4 regions of the Bacillus sp. 2175 genome follow, and region 4 is predicted to be linked to each of the others. Evidence: riboswitches for the same ligand, from Rfam matches in the RefSeq annotation. Region 4 holds a riboswitch; each other region holds the start of a gene.
What was found. Region 4 has a riboswitch for thiamine pyrophosphate ahead of thiM (hydroxyethylthiazole kinase). Riboswitches for the same ligand answer to the same signal wherever they lie in the genome.
Positions count from the first base shown of each region.

Region 1: linked by a shared signal. The riboswitch ahead of thiC (phosphomethylpyrimidine synthase ThiC) and the one ahead of thiM (hydroxyethylthiazole kinase) in region 4 are both predicted to bind thiamine pyrophosphate.
Region 2: linked by a shared signal. The riboswitch ahead of tenA (thiaminase II) and the one ahead of thiM (hydroxyethylthiazole kinase) in region 4 are both predicted to bind thiamine pyrophosphate.
Region 3: linked by a shared signal. The riboswitch ahead of thiT (energy-coupled thiamine transporter ThiT) and the one ahead of thiM (hydroxyethylthiazole kinase) in region 4 are both predicted to bind thiamine pyrophosphate.

Region 1 covers NZ_CM173819.1:4,980,030-4,983,247, reverse strand. The annotation lists gene lldP (L-lactate permease) at 1-1,386, shown strand, start outside; TPP riboswitch at 1,458-1,573, shown strand; gene thiC (phosphomethylpyrimidine synthase ThiC) at 1,686-3,218, shown strand, end outside.
Region 2 covers NZ_CM173819.1:2,886,189-2,889,406, forward strand. The annotation lists gene ACXKY9_RS15055 (DUF3937 family protein) at 1-166, opposite strand, end outside; gene tenA (thiaminase II) at 564-1,253, opposite strand; TPP riboswitch at 1,381-1,486, opposite strand; gene ACXKY9_RS15065 (D-alanine--D-alanine ligase) at 1,559-2,473, opposite strand; gene pdxR (MocR-like pyridoxine biosynthesis transcription factor PdxR) at 2,478-3,218, opposite strand, start outside.
Region 3 covers NZ_CM173819.1:4,528,909-4,532,126, forward strand. The annotation lists gene feoB (ferrous iron transport protein B) at 1-957, opposite strand, end outside; gene ACXKY9_RS23530 (FeoA family protein) at 954-1,181, opposite strand; TPP riboswitch at 1,376-1,477, shown strand; gene thiT (energy-coupled thiamine transporter ThiT) at 1,564-2,232, shown strand; gene ACXKY9_RS23540 (sensor histidine kinase) at 2,441-3,218, opposite strand, start outside.
Region 4 covers NZ_CM173819.1:514,328-517,545, forward strand. The annotation lists gene topB (DNA topoisomerase III) at 1-1,534, opposite strand, end outside; TPP riboswitch at 1,761-1,873, shown strand; gene thiM (hydroxyethylthiazole kinase) at 1,946-2,755, shown strand; gene thiE (thiamine phosphate synthase) at 2,771-3,218, shown strand, end outside.

The sequences.
Region 1 (3,218 bases), 800 kb from region 4:
ATTTCTGTAAAAACAGGTCAATTCGATGTGATTCGTGCATCGGTATTATCGATTACGAATGATCATCGTCTACTCGTTATTTTAATTGGATTTTCATTTGGAGCATTTTTAGAAGGAGCGGCAGGATTTGGGGCACCAGTAGCGATTACAGCAGCACTTCTTGCGGGTCTTGGGTTAAATCCTTTATACGCAGCAGGTCTTTGTTTAATTGCAAATACTGCACCAGTGGCGTTCGGAGCGATGGGAATTCCGATTACAGTTGCTGGACAAGTAACAGGTATTGATCCACATAAAATTGGACAAATGGCTGGGCATCAATTACCGTTCCTATCATTATTTGTTCCATTCTTTATCGTATTTTTAATGGATGGATTTAAAGGGATACGACAAACGTGGCCTGCGTTACTTGTAGCGGGTAGTTCATTTGCGATTACGCAGTTCATTACAGCGACATTTTTAGGGCCAGAACTTCCGGATATTACATCAGCACTTGTAAGTTTAATTAGTTTAGCGCTGTTCTTAAAAGTTTGGCAGCCGAAAGAAATTTATCAATCCGGGCGAGCAAATAGTGAAGTAGCAGTAACAACGACAGCGGCATCGATGCCGAAATTAACGTTTGGAAAAGTAGTGAAAGCATGGTCTCCATTTATCGTATTAACGGTTATGGTAGTCATTTGGAGCCAAAGTTTCTTTAAGGCACTATTTGCTTCAGGAGGGGCTTTAGAAAGTCTTGTATTTAAGTTTGAAATTCCAGGTCTGCATAATTTAGTAATGAAAGCAGAGCCAATTGTAAATAAACCAATGCCTTACGAGGCAATTTTGAAGTTTGATGTATTATCGGCAACTGGAACAGCGATTTTAATTGCTTGTATCATTTCCATGTTTATTTTGAAAATGAATGTAAAAGATGCAGTAGTGACATTTAAAGAAACGTTAAGCGAATTAAAAATGCCAATTCTATCTATCGGATTCGTACTAGGGTTTGCATTTATCGCAAACTATTCTGGTCTATCTTCCACGTTAGCGTTAGCATTAGCCGGAACTGGTGGACTATTCCCGTTCTTCTCACCATTCTTAGGCTGGATTGGCGTATTCCTAACAGGGTCTGATACGTCTGCGAATGCACTGTTCTCAAATTTACAAGCCATTACAGCGCAGCAAGTCGGCGTATCTGAAGTGCTTCTCGTTGCAGCAAATACAACAGGCGGTGTAACAGGGAAAATGATTTCCCCGCAGTCGATTGCGATCGCTTGTGCGGCGGTTGGTCTTGCTGGAAAAGAATCGGATTTGTTCCGTTTTACAGTGAAGCATAGCTTATTCTTCGTAATTATTGTTGGTATTATGACGTATGTGCAGGCGTATTATTTAACGTGGATGATTCCGTAAAGAGCAAAAGAAATAAACTTTTCATTTTTCAGATTATCGTGTATGATGGGAAAGTATTGAAAATTAAATCAGTGATAAACTAGGGGTGCCTAACGTATGCGTAGGCTGAGAGAGAAGCGCGTGAACTTCTTAACCCTTTGGACCTGATCTGGCTCGTACCAGCGTAGGGAAGTTAACGGCTTTACATAATGATGTCTTTATGAGCCAGGTCCTTATTTTTTTATGGACCTGGCTCTTTTTATTTTGGCATGCGCTGGCCATATCTTGTCCTTGTCACGAACAGGGGGGCAACAAAATTTATGAAACAATCTGTTTCAGCTGAGCAAATTGAATTGAAGTCGAGTTTACCAGGGAGTAAGAAAGTATATGTGGATGGACCACGAGAAGGTATGAAAGTGCCGATGCGTGAGATTGAACAAAGCGAAACGAATGGCGTTCCAAATCCACCAATCCGTGTGTATGATACGAGCGGTCCTTATACAGATCCTGCGTATAAGGTCGAGTTGGAAAAAGGAATTCCAACGCCGCGCCACTCTTGGATTATGGGGCGTGGTGATGTAGAAGCATACGAAGGGCGTGAAGTGAAACCAGAGGATGACGGTGTGAGAGTAGCTTCGAAACATACACCTGTTTTCCCGCAAATGGATCGCCAGCCACTTAGAGCAAAGCAAGGTGCAAATGTTACGCAAATGCACTATGCACGTAATGGCATTATTACGTCTGAGATGGAATACGTTGCGATTCGTGAAGGGGTAGAGCCGGAGTTTGTTCGTAAGGAAATCGCAGAAGGCCGCGCTATTTTACCAGCGAATATTAATCATCCAGAAGCTGAACCGATGATCATCGGGCGTAATTTTCATGTGAAGGTAAACGCGAATATCGGAAACTCAGCTGTATCTTCTTCGATTGCAGAAGAAGTAGAGAAGATGACATGGGCAACGCGCTGGGGTGCGGATACGATTATGGATTTATCTACAGGTAAAAATATTCATACGACGCGTGAGTGGATTATTCGTAACGCGCCTGTACCAGTTGGAACTGTACCGATCTATCAAGCGCTGGAAAAAGTAAACGGAATTGCAGAAGATTTAACGTGGGAAGTATATCGTGATACGTTAATTGAGCAGGCGGAGCAAGGCGTAGATTACTTTACAATTCACGCTGGTGTATTACTTCGTTACATTCCAATTACTGCAAAGCGTACGACAGGTATCGTTTCGCGCGGTGGTTCGATTATGGCACAGTGGTGTTTATTCCATCATAAAGAAAACTTCCTATACACTCATTTTGAAGAGATTTGTGAAATTATGAAGCAGTATGATGTTTCGTTCTCTCTTGGAGATGGATTACGCCCAGGTTCAATTGCAGATGCAAATGACGAAGCACAGTTTTCTGAGCTTGAAACACTTGGTGAATTAACCAAAATTGCTTGGAAACATGATGTGCAAGTTATGATTGAAGGACCTGGACACGTACCGATGCACTTAATTAAAGAGAATATGGAGAAAGAGCTTGATATTTGTCAGGGCGCGCCGTTTTACACACTTGGGCCGCTAACGACAGATATTGCACCAGGTTATGACCATATTACATCTGCAATTGGAGCTGCTATGATTGGCTGGTTTGGAACAGCGATGCTTTGTTATGTAACGCCGAAAGAACATTTAGGTTTGCCAAACAAAGATGATGTACGCACGGGTGTTATTACGTACAAAATTGCAGCGCATGCGGCTGATCTTGCGAAAGGACATAAAACGGCTCATCAGCGTGATGATGCACTTTCAAAAGCACGCTTCGAATTCCGTTGGCGCGATCAATTTAATTTATCTTTA
Region 2 (3,218 bases), 2.4 Mb from region 4:
TAGTTTTCCAAATTTCTGGAATTACCCATTTAATATCTGCTGCTGTTTCAAGATATGTTTGGAAATAGCTGATTGTAAAATTAATTATCCCTAAAAATACAAACAACGATAAACCAAATCGAATTAATTTCTTATTTGTAAACATATAACACCTCTCAAAATTCATTGGTTATTCCTGCTTTTGCTTCTTTATATTTCCATATCTCTATATCTAATTTTAACACATAAAGAACTCAAAAAAATACGATATGCATATTTGCATATCGTATTAACAACACTCCATGATAATTTAGAAATTCCTGCAAAGAAAAAACAACTCCGTTACAGCTAACAGCTCGGGTTTCTTTTCTTATTTAACTTCATACCACCAACATTTACGTTCTTTGATTGTAAAATAAATGTGACAGAAGTTTATCCAGTTAATGCGTAGACAAGTAAATGAGCTAAATTATCGATATTCTATTTCGCCATTTCCGTAGCACTAATGACTTTACGCAAATTTGACAAGAAAAAATATATAGCTAGGTATGATCCATACCTAGCTATAACATTACTTCTATTCTTTATCCAATTACGTCTTTTACGTCTGTATCCACTGGCCACTTTTCTAATGTATAAGCCATTTCCCAAAATGAATATTCATATTGACTGCTAATAATAAAATGCTGTTTCATACGTTTGCGATCTGCCTCTGTTACTTTTTCAGCGATAGTATCTAAACGTGTAATTTGTTCTTCAACTAGCGTACGGAACCAATCAGATCCATAAGCAGAAATCCATTCGTTATAAATTGGCTCTTCCGGCTGGCACTCTTTTAAGCGTTCGCCAATTTCATAATACAACCAATAGCAAGGTAAAATTGCTGCAATGATATCTCCTAAATGCCCTTCATACCCAGCACGATACATATGTGAAGTATACGCATATGCAGTTGGCGCAGGAATAAAATTATCTTTTTCTTCTTTTGTTATCCCTAATTTCTTCGCAAAATTCTCATGTAAAGATAACTCTGCCTCATATGTATTTTGAGCATGATGTGCCATACGAGCTGTCGTCTCTAATTCAAGAGCTTTCGCAGCTCCTAAAGTTTGTACTCTAGCAAAATGGCTCAAATAATATGAATCTTGAAGCACATAATAACGAAAACTAGCTAAATCTAACGTTCCTTCACCAAGTTTTTTTACAAAAGGATGGTTAAAACTCGCTTCCCAAATTGAATCTACTTCTTTACGTAACGATTGTGAAAAAGTCATTTAAATCCCTCCAATAATGTATAAAATATAAGTATTTATCCACAATTATTAAAGCTGTAAAATAAAAAAACTTTCTTTACAGGCGTAAAGAAAGTGAAATCGACAGTATTTATTTACTCATTAAATAGCAACGTCTTTCCCACTTCCCTACGCTGGCATTAACCAGATCAGGTACTAAGAGTCTCAAAATCACATTTGATCTCAGCCTATAAAAGGCCCCCCTAGTGGATAAATATTTTGTTTTTATAATGTATTCATCATAGCATACTTCGTGAAACTGTCAAAAAATTAGTTATATAATTCCCTTAAAACCCTTCTTCTTTTCTAACTTTTAATGATGTTTCAATAATCATATCTAATAGTTCGCTATAACTAATTCCCGCCGCTTCTGCACTTTTTGGCAATAAACTTGATTGTGTCATCCCTGGTAATGTATTAATTTCCATTACATATGGAATTCCGTCCTTCACCATCATATCAACTCTTGCATAAACACTACATTTTAATGCTTTATAACAAGCAAGTGACGCTTTATTTACACGTTCATTAATTTCTACTGGAAGTTCGATGACTTCCTCAACTGTACTAGTATCATCATATTTTGCATTGTAGTCAAAGAACTCGGCTGCATGTCGAATTGAAACTATAGGTAACTGTTTTCCATCCAGAATTGAACATGTAATTTCATCACCTTTTATATACTTCTCAATTACTACTTCAGAATCCCATTCGAATACAGTTTCTAGCATTGAGATCAATTCATTTTTATTATAAACGATTTTCACTCCGACACTCGATCCGCCAGAGTTTGGTTTTACTACTAATGGAAATCCTAACTTATCTAACTCATCAAGATTTAGATCCTCCATTTTTGTAAGTTCAATCCAATCTGGTGTTTCTACACCTTCATAACGTAAAATCTTTTTCGAAATATTTTTATCCATACATATACTGCTAGATAACATATTACTTCCGCTATAAGGAATCCCTAAACTCTCCAGTGTTCCTTGAACTGTCCCATCTTCTCCGTATTTTCCGTGTAACGCGAGCAACGCAAAGTCAATGTCTTTCGCTTTTTCAATTAAATCCACTTTTTCATTTAATGTAATTGGAACTATTTCATACTTATTTTTATCTAAATGAGCAATCATTTCATTCCCCGTCATAATTGAAACTTGTTTTTCAGACGATACCCCGCCCATAATAACACCGATTTTCATTTTCTCAACTCCAAATTTCATTTTTTAATGTATCACCAATTATTTTAATTCCCCGAACTATTTCTTCTTCTTTCAAGCGCGAAAACCCTAATCGGAAAGTGTTCGCTCCTTCTCCATCAGAGTAAAAAACATCTCCAGGTGAAAACGTAACGCCTTTCTCATAACACTTTTGTAAAAGTGTGCGGGCATTCATATGCTCTTCTAGTTCTATAAATAAATGAAGTCCACCATCTCCAGTCATTCTTTTGAAATGAATGTACTGGTTACATGCCCCGACAGCTAACTCATATTTTTTCTTATAAACAGATCTTGCCTTTTTTAAATATTTCTCAAAATATCCCTCATGTAAATATTGAAACAGAACAGCTTGATCTAGCGTAGATGTGTGAATCGTTCTTGCTCTTTTTACGCTTTCTAAATAATGAATCAGCTCTTTATCTGCAATAATCCAGCCTACACGTAAACCAGGGAAAAGTACCTTTGAAAAGCTACTAATATAAATGACATTATTGCCAGCTCCCGCAAAAGTTAATAATGGAGCTAAATGTGAACCTGAATAACGTAATTCTTCATTAAATCCGTCCTCTATAATAGGAACGTTGTATTTTGAGAATAACCTCATCAATTCCGTTCTTTTCTCTGAACTCGTAACAATACCGGTTGGATTATGATAAGAAGGAATTAAATAAGCAAAATCAAAATCTTTTTCACGCAAGCTTTTTTCAACTTTATTCGTATCAATACC
Region 3 (3,218 bases), 1.3 Mb from region 4:
CGTCACCCAATCCGTAAGCTGGCCACCAAAAAACTCATCTAACATATCAGATAAAGGTGTACCAATCCACGTAAACGTAACCTGAAAAATAAAAAACATAACTGCTAAAAAGATTGGAAGTCCTAAAATTTTATGTGTAATTAATCTATCAATTTTTTCTGAAAAAGGAATTTTTCCTTCTTTCTCATGCTTCATAACATTTGTTTTTAACTTTTCAATATACGCTTCACGAGTTTTGTAAATGTGCTCTTCTAACGTACAATCAAGTTTTCCTTCTAAGCGAGATCGAATGGCTATGAGTTCCTTATAAATTGGTAATGCTTTCATTTCTTTTTCTACTACTTCGTTATTGCTTAAAAATTGAAGTGCTAACCATCTCGGATGCTCGTAATTCACTGTCTCTAAAAGAGCAATTACTTCTCCAATTCCTTCATCCATTTGTACACCATATGAAATAAGGAATGGCTTTTTCTCTTTTTTGTCATTTTCTTTAAGAGTCGTAAGCAGTTCTTCACAGCCTTTTCCACTCCTTGCAACAACAGGAACGACTGTTACACCTAATAGTTCTGATAATCGTTTTACATCAATGACAATTCCTCTTTGCTTCGCCACATCAACCATGTTTAAACCAATTGAGACTGGCTTACCAAATTCAAGTAACTGCAACGTTAAATGCATATTTCTTTCAAACTGCGAGGAATCTACGATATTTAACATATGATTAAATTCTTCTGTTAATAGAAAGTTTGTTACAACACCTTCATCACGTGAAACTGGATTTAAATCATAAACACCTGGTAAATCAATTAATGTTCCTTGTCTATCTTTTAATTTACCAACCTTCTTTTCTACTGTTACACCGCTCCAGTTTCCTACATACTCATAAGAACCAGTAAGTGCATTAAATAATGATGTCTTCCCTGTATTCGGATTCCCTAGCAAAGCTACCTTATTCACGCTAATTCCACCTTTATCATTTTCGCGTCACAATGACGAATACTAATTAACTGTCCACGACACTCCAATGTACAAGGACCTTTAAACATCGCTTTCTGTTTCAGGCGAAGTTCGCTTCCTTCAGCAAGACCGAAAGCAGCTAGTCTACGCTTTAATAGCTGATCTAAAGACTGAATACTTTTTACTAACACTTTCTCTCCAATTTTAATATCTACTAAACTCATAACCTTCCCCCTCAGAAGAGAATGATAATTATTTTCAAAAAAATTATACCACACCCAATTTCTCTTGTACTATACCCTTTTGCTTCATATTTATTAACATTTCGCTACAATTCTATTTCAATTATTGTCATACTGTATTCGTTTGCCATTCTCATCCATTTCGCTTACAATAAACAATAGCAAATAAAGAATCTCGTTATCACTGGGGGAGCCATGCCGCTGAGAGGGAACACTTCGTTCCGACCCTTCGAACCTGTTAGTTAATGCTAACGCAGGGATTGTGCAAACGTCCGAAATACATACCTCATTTTTATTTACGTATTTCGTATCCTCCTATGATATCTATTCTTTTTTGTACAACTTGGATTTAGGGGGAGACAACATGCGTAACACTAATTTACAAGCGATGATCGAATCTGCTATTCTTGCAGCCTTCGCCATGATTATCGATATTTTACCATTATCACTTAAACTTCCAACAGGCGGTTCTATCTCATTCGCTATGATTCCTATTTTTATTATCGCTTACCGCTGGGGCTTTAAATCAGCTTTCTTAGGTGGTTTAGTTTGGGGACTATTACAAATAGTCGTGGGGGATGCTTATATTTTAACACCTGTTCAAGCATTCATTGAGTACTTCATTGCCTTTGCTTTTATCGGATTTGCTGGCTTATTCTATCGTCCAATTCAAAAAGCACTTTTAACGTCTAATGAAAATAGTGAAGAACATTCAAGTTTAGGTAGTCGCAATGAAAAACCTTCAGCAAAACAAAACCATGGTAAGAAAATCCTTGTTTACATTATCCTTGCTACATTTGTCGGTAGCTTTGCTCGCTATTTCTGTCACTTTATTGCCGGTATTATTTTCTGGGGACAATATGCGCCGAAAGGTCAATCAGCTGTGTTATATTCATTAATCGTAAATGGAAGTACAATGCTTGGTTCTTTTATTTTATGTACAGTTTTACTTATATTTTTATTCCTCACTTCCCCACGCTTATTCAAAAGCATCAGTGCTTATCAAATGAATACACAAAAAAAGGGCGCTTAATGAGCGCTCTTTTTTCATATCGTAATATTAATTAAAAATACAATAAATGCGCAAAAGAAAATAAATACCATTATACTTAGCCAATTGCTATGCACGGTTCATCGACTCCTTACATAACCTCATTTTCTAACCAGATTATATCGCTTAAAAATAAAGATTAGGTAAAGATAATATGAAAATAAATTAAAAAAAGCGTAGCATGCATTATCTACGCTTTTTTCGGTAAGTAAAAGTAAAATAATACACCGTCTTCTGTATTTTTCACTCCATATTCAGCATCGTGTAATTCTAAAATATTTTTAGAAATAGCAAGCCCCAGTCCCGTCCCACCTTGTGAACGCTGACGAGCTGTATCCACGCGATAAAAACGATCCCAAATTTTATCTAATTGTTCTTCTTCAATGTGAGTACCTTTATTTTCAATACAAACTTTTATACGATCCTTCTCATCTATTGCAGAAATAATAATATCTTCTTTATTTGGTGTATAACGTATGGCATTCGTAATGAAGTTAACGATGACTTGTTCAATCCGGCCTTGATTTGCAATCACTTCAAATGAATGTATATTTTTATGAACATGAAGTTCTTTTTTCTCTATTTCCACAGATAGATGTTCACATATATCTTCAATTACTGTATCAATATAAAACGCAGACTTTTTCATTTTATATGTACCAGATTCAAATTTAGCTAGCTCAAGCATATCCAAAATTAAAGTATCCATTTTGTCTACTTCTCTCTCCATCGCTTGAAAATAATACTCTTTTTTATGCTCAGCTACCCCGTCTTTTAAAATGGAAATACAACTTTTCATAATACTTAGCGGTGTTTTTAATTCATGCGAAACACCAGAAATGAATTCTTTCCGTGTATTTTCTAACTTTCTTTCCTTTTCAATATCTTCTTCTAACTGTCCAATATGTGAATGGAGTTTATTTGATAGCACATTAATATTTTTCGACAAATCTCCAATTTCATCTTTT
Region 4 (3,218 bases):
CACCAGTCGATTTTAACGTATCAGCAAGTTGTTTATTTTGCGTATCCATATATTTTGTAGGATTCTCCATTGCTGAAAGTAAAGTTGCTTCATTAAAGCGTGCAGGTGCTTTCGTTTGACCTGATGTTTGCATAAGTAACTTTACAGTTAATGTATCGCCCTTTTCAATGTGAGGTAGAATCTGCTCTTTTACGTCATCAGTTACATCATCGTCTTCAAATCGATTTTCGTATACTTCCTTCCAACCAGCATGTAAAATCGTTTTTCCGCGTGCAATGAATGTTTCATTGCCGACCTTTGTGCGTAACGTTAGTTGTTCGTATTCGAATGCTGGGAATAAAACAGCTAAGAAACGTTTTACAACTAAATCATAAATTTTGCGTTCTTTATCTGTGAATGCTGCGAAGTTAACGTATCCTTCTGTTGGAATAATCGCATGATGATCGCTTACTTTACTATCATCAACAAATGATTTGTTAGGTTTGATAGGCTTTTGTAATACTTTATGTGCGAAGGGACGGTATTCTCCAACACCACATGCTTTTAGACGTTCTGGAAGTGTTCCAACGATATCAGATGAAATGTAGCGTGAATCTGTACGAGGGTACGTTAGTACTTTATGCTGTTCATACAATTTTTGCATAATATTTAATGTTTCTTTAGCAGAGTAACCGAACTTTTTATTTGCATCACGTTGCAATTCAGTTAAATCGTAAAGACCAGGAGAGAATGACTTCTTCTGTTTCTTATCAATTTCCACAACAGTAGCATTTTGTTTATCTAAACTTTTTACAATACCATCGATTTTTTCTTTATTAAAACTACGGCTATTGCCATTTGCATCTTGCCAAGTAAGTTTGAGCTTCTCCATTGTTTGAGCTTCGATGCCGTAGTAAGTTTGAGCTTTGAAGTTCTTTATTTCATCCTCACGACTAGCAATCATAGCAACAGTAGGGGTTTGTACACGGCCGCAATTTAACTGGGCATTAAAGCGAGTCGTTAAAGCACGAGTTGCATTAAGACCGATATACCAGTCAGCTTCTGAACGTGCAACTGCTGAAGCGTATAAATTGTCATAGGCTTTACCTGGTTTTAAATTTGCAAAACCATCTTTAATTGCTTTATCGGTTACAGAAGAAATCCATAAACGTTTGATTGGTTTATTTAGCTTAACTTTATCGATAATCCAGCGTGCGACTAATTCCCCTTCACGTCCAGCGTCTGTTGCTACAATAATTTCATTTACATCTTTTCTAAGTAGCTGACTTTTTACAGCATTAAATTGTTTACCAGTTTGTTTAATAACCGTTAATTTCAAACGCTCAGGTAGCATCGGTAAATCTTCTAAATTCCACTTTTTATATTTCACATCATAACTTTCTGGATCTGCTAATGTAACGAGATGACCTAAAGCCCAAGTTACAATATATTTACTACCCTCAAGATAGCCGTTTCCTTTTTTATCACACTTCAGTACACGAGCAATATCTCGTGCAACGGAAGGTTTTTCAGCGATTACAACGCTTTTTGACATATTAAAAACATCCTTTCAAATTTCCATAAGTTAAATATAGCATACATCTTCTTGAGATTCAGTTTCGCTCCATATTTGATCGGTTTTTAGTGGGATGAACAAAACACTCACTGATTAAAGTTTCACTTGATTATGTTTATTGTTATATAGGTTGCTTCTATATTAAATAGAAAAGTAAAGAACTTGTTATTTTACTAGAATAAGAGTAGACTTTGAAGTAGATGAATAATAAGCACATGGGAGTTTGTGGATACAAACTGAGAGTATGACTACTAGTCCGTCATTGACCATTTGAACCTGTTGGATAATGCCAGCGTAGGGAGAGTGTAAAAGCACATGTTCAGGCACTTTGCGTACGCGCAAAGTGTCTTTTTGTGTATCTCCCATCATTATAGTTAGGAGATGAAAAGGATGAATATGAAAGAAATTAGTAAAGTAGTGGATTTGGTGAGAGAATCTAATCCGCTCGTTCATAATATTACAAATGTTGTTGTAACAAATTTTACTGCTAACGGTTTGTTGGCACTTGGGGCATCGCCTGTAATGGCGTATGCAAAAGAAGAAGTAGCAGAAATGGCTAGCATTGCTGGAGCGTTAGTATTAAATATGGGGACACTTCGTCCTGAAGAAGTAGAAGCGATGTTACTTGCGGGTAAATCAGCAAATGCGAACAATGTGCCAGTACTATTTGATCCAGTTGGTGCAGGAGCAACTTCATATCGAACAGAAGTTGCGAGACATATTCCGGCTGAAATCGATTTAGCAATTATCCGCGGAAATGCAGCTGAAATAGCAAATGTTATTAATGAGAAATGGGAAATTAAAGGGGTAGACGCTGGTACTGGAAATGGCAATATTGTAAGTATTGCAAGGCAGGCAGCAGATGAACTAAATACAGTTGCGGTCATTACTGGAAAAGAAGATGTTGTTACAGATGGAGAGAGAACTATTGTTATTCGAAATGGTCACCCTATTTTAACGAAAGTTACGGGAACAGGTTGTTTACTAACTTCTGTAATAGGAGCATTTGTAGCAGTGGAAAAAGATTATGTTAAAGCAGCAGTAGCCGCATTAACGTTTTATGGTGTAGCTTCGGAACTGGCAGCTGCTAAGGCGGTAGAAAAAGGGCCTGGTAGTTTCCAAATTGAATTTTTAAATCAATTAGCGAATACAACTTCAGGTGATATTGAGAAGTATGGGAAGATTGTGGAGTTAGAGTAAGAGGGAGTGAAAGAAATGGCACGCATTGAAATAGATAAAATGTCTAAGCTATTGCAAGTGTATTTTATTATGGGAAGTAATAACTGCACGAGGGATCCTTTAGCTGTATTGAAAGAAGCGTTAGATGGTGGAGTGACACTTTTTCAGTTTCGCGAGAAGGGGGAAGGTTCTTTAATCGGAGAAGATAGAGTGCGCTTTGCAAAAGAATTGCAGACGCTTTGTAAGGAATATAGTGTTCCTTTCATTGTAAATGATGATGTAGAATTAGCCATTGAATTAGATGCAGATGGTGTTCATGTTGGACAAGATGATGAAGGAATTACATCTGTTCGTGAAAAAATGGGAGATAAAATTATCGGCGTATCTGCTCATACAATTGAAGAAGCACGTTTTGCAATCGAAAATGGAGCGGATTATTTAGGTGTTGGTCCTATTTTCCCAACGAGTACGAAAAAAGATACGA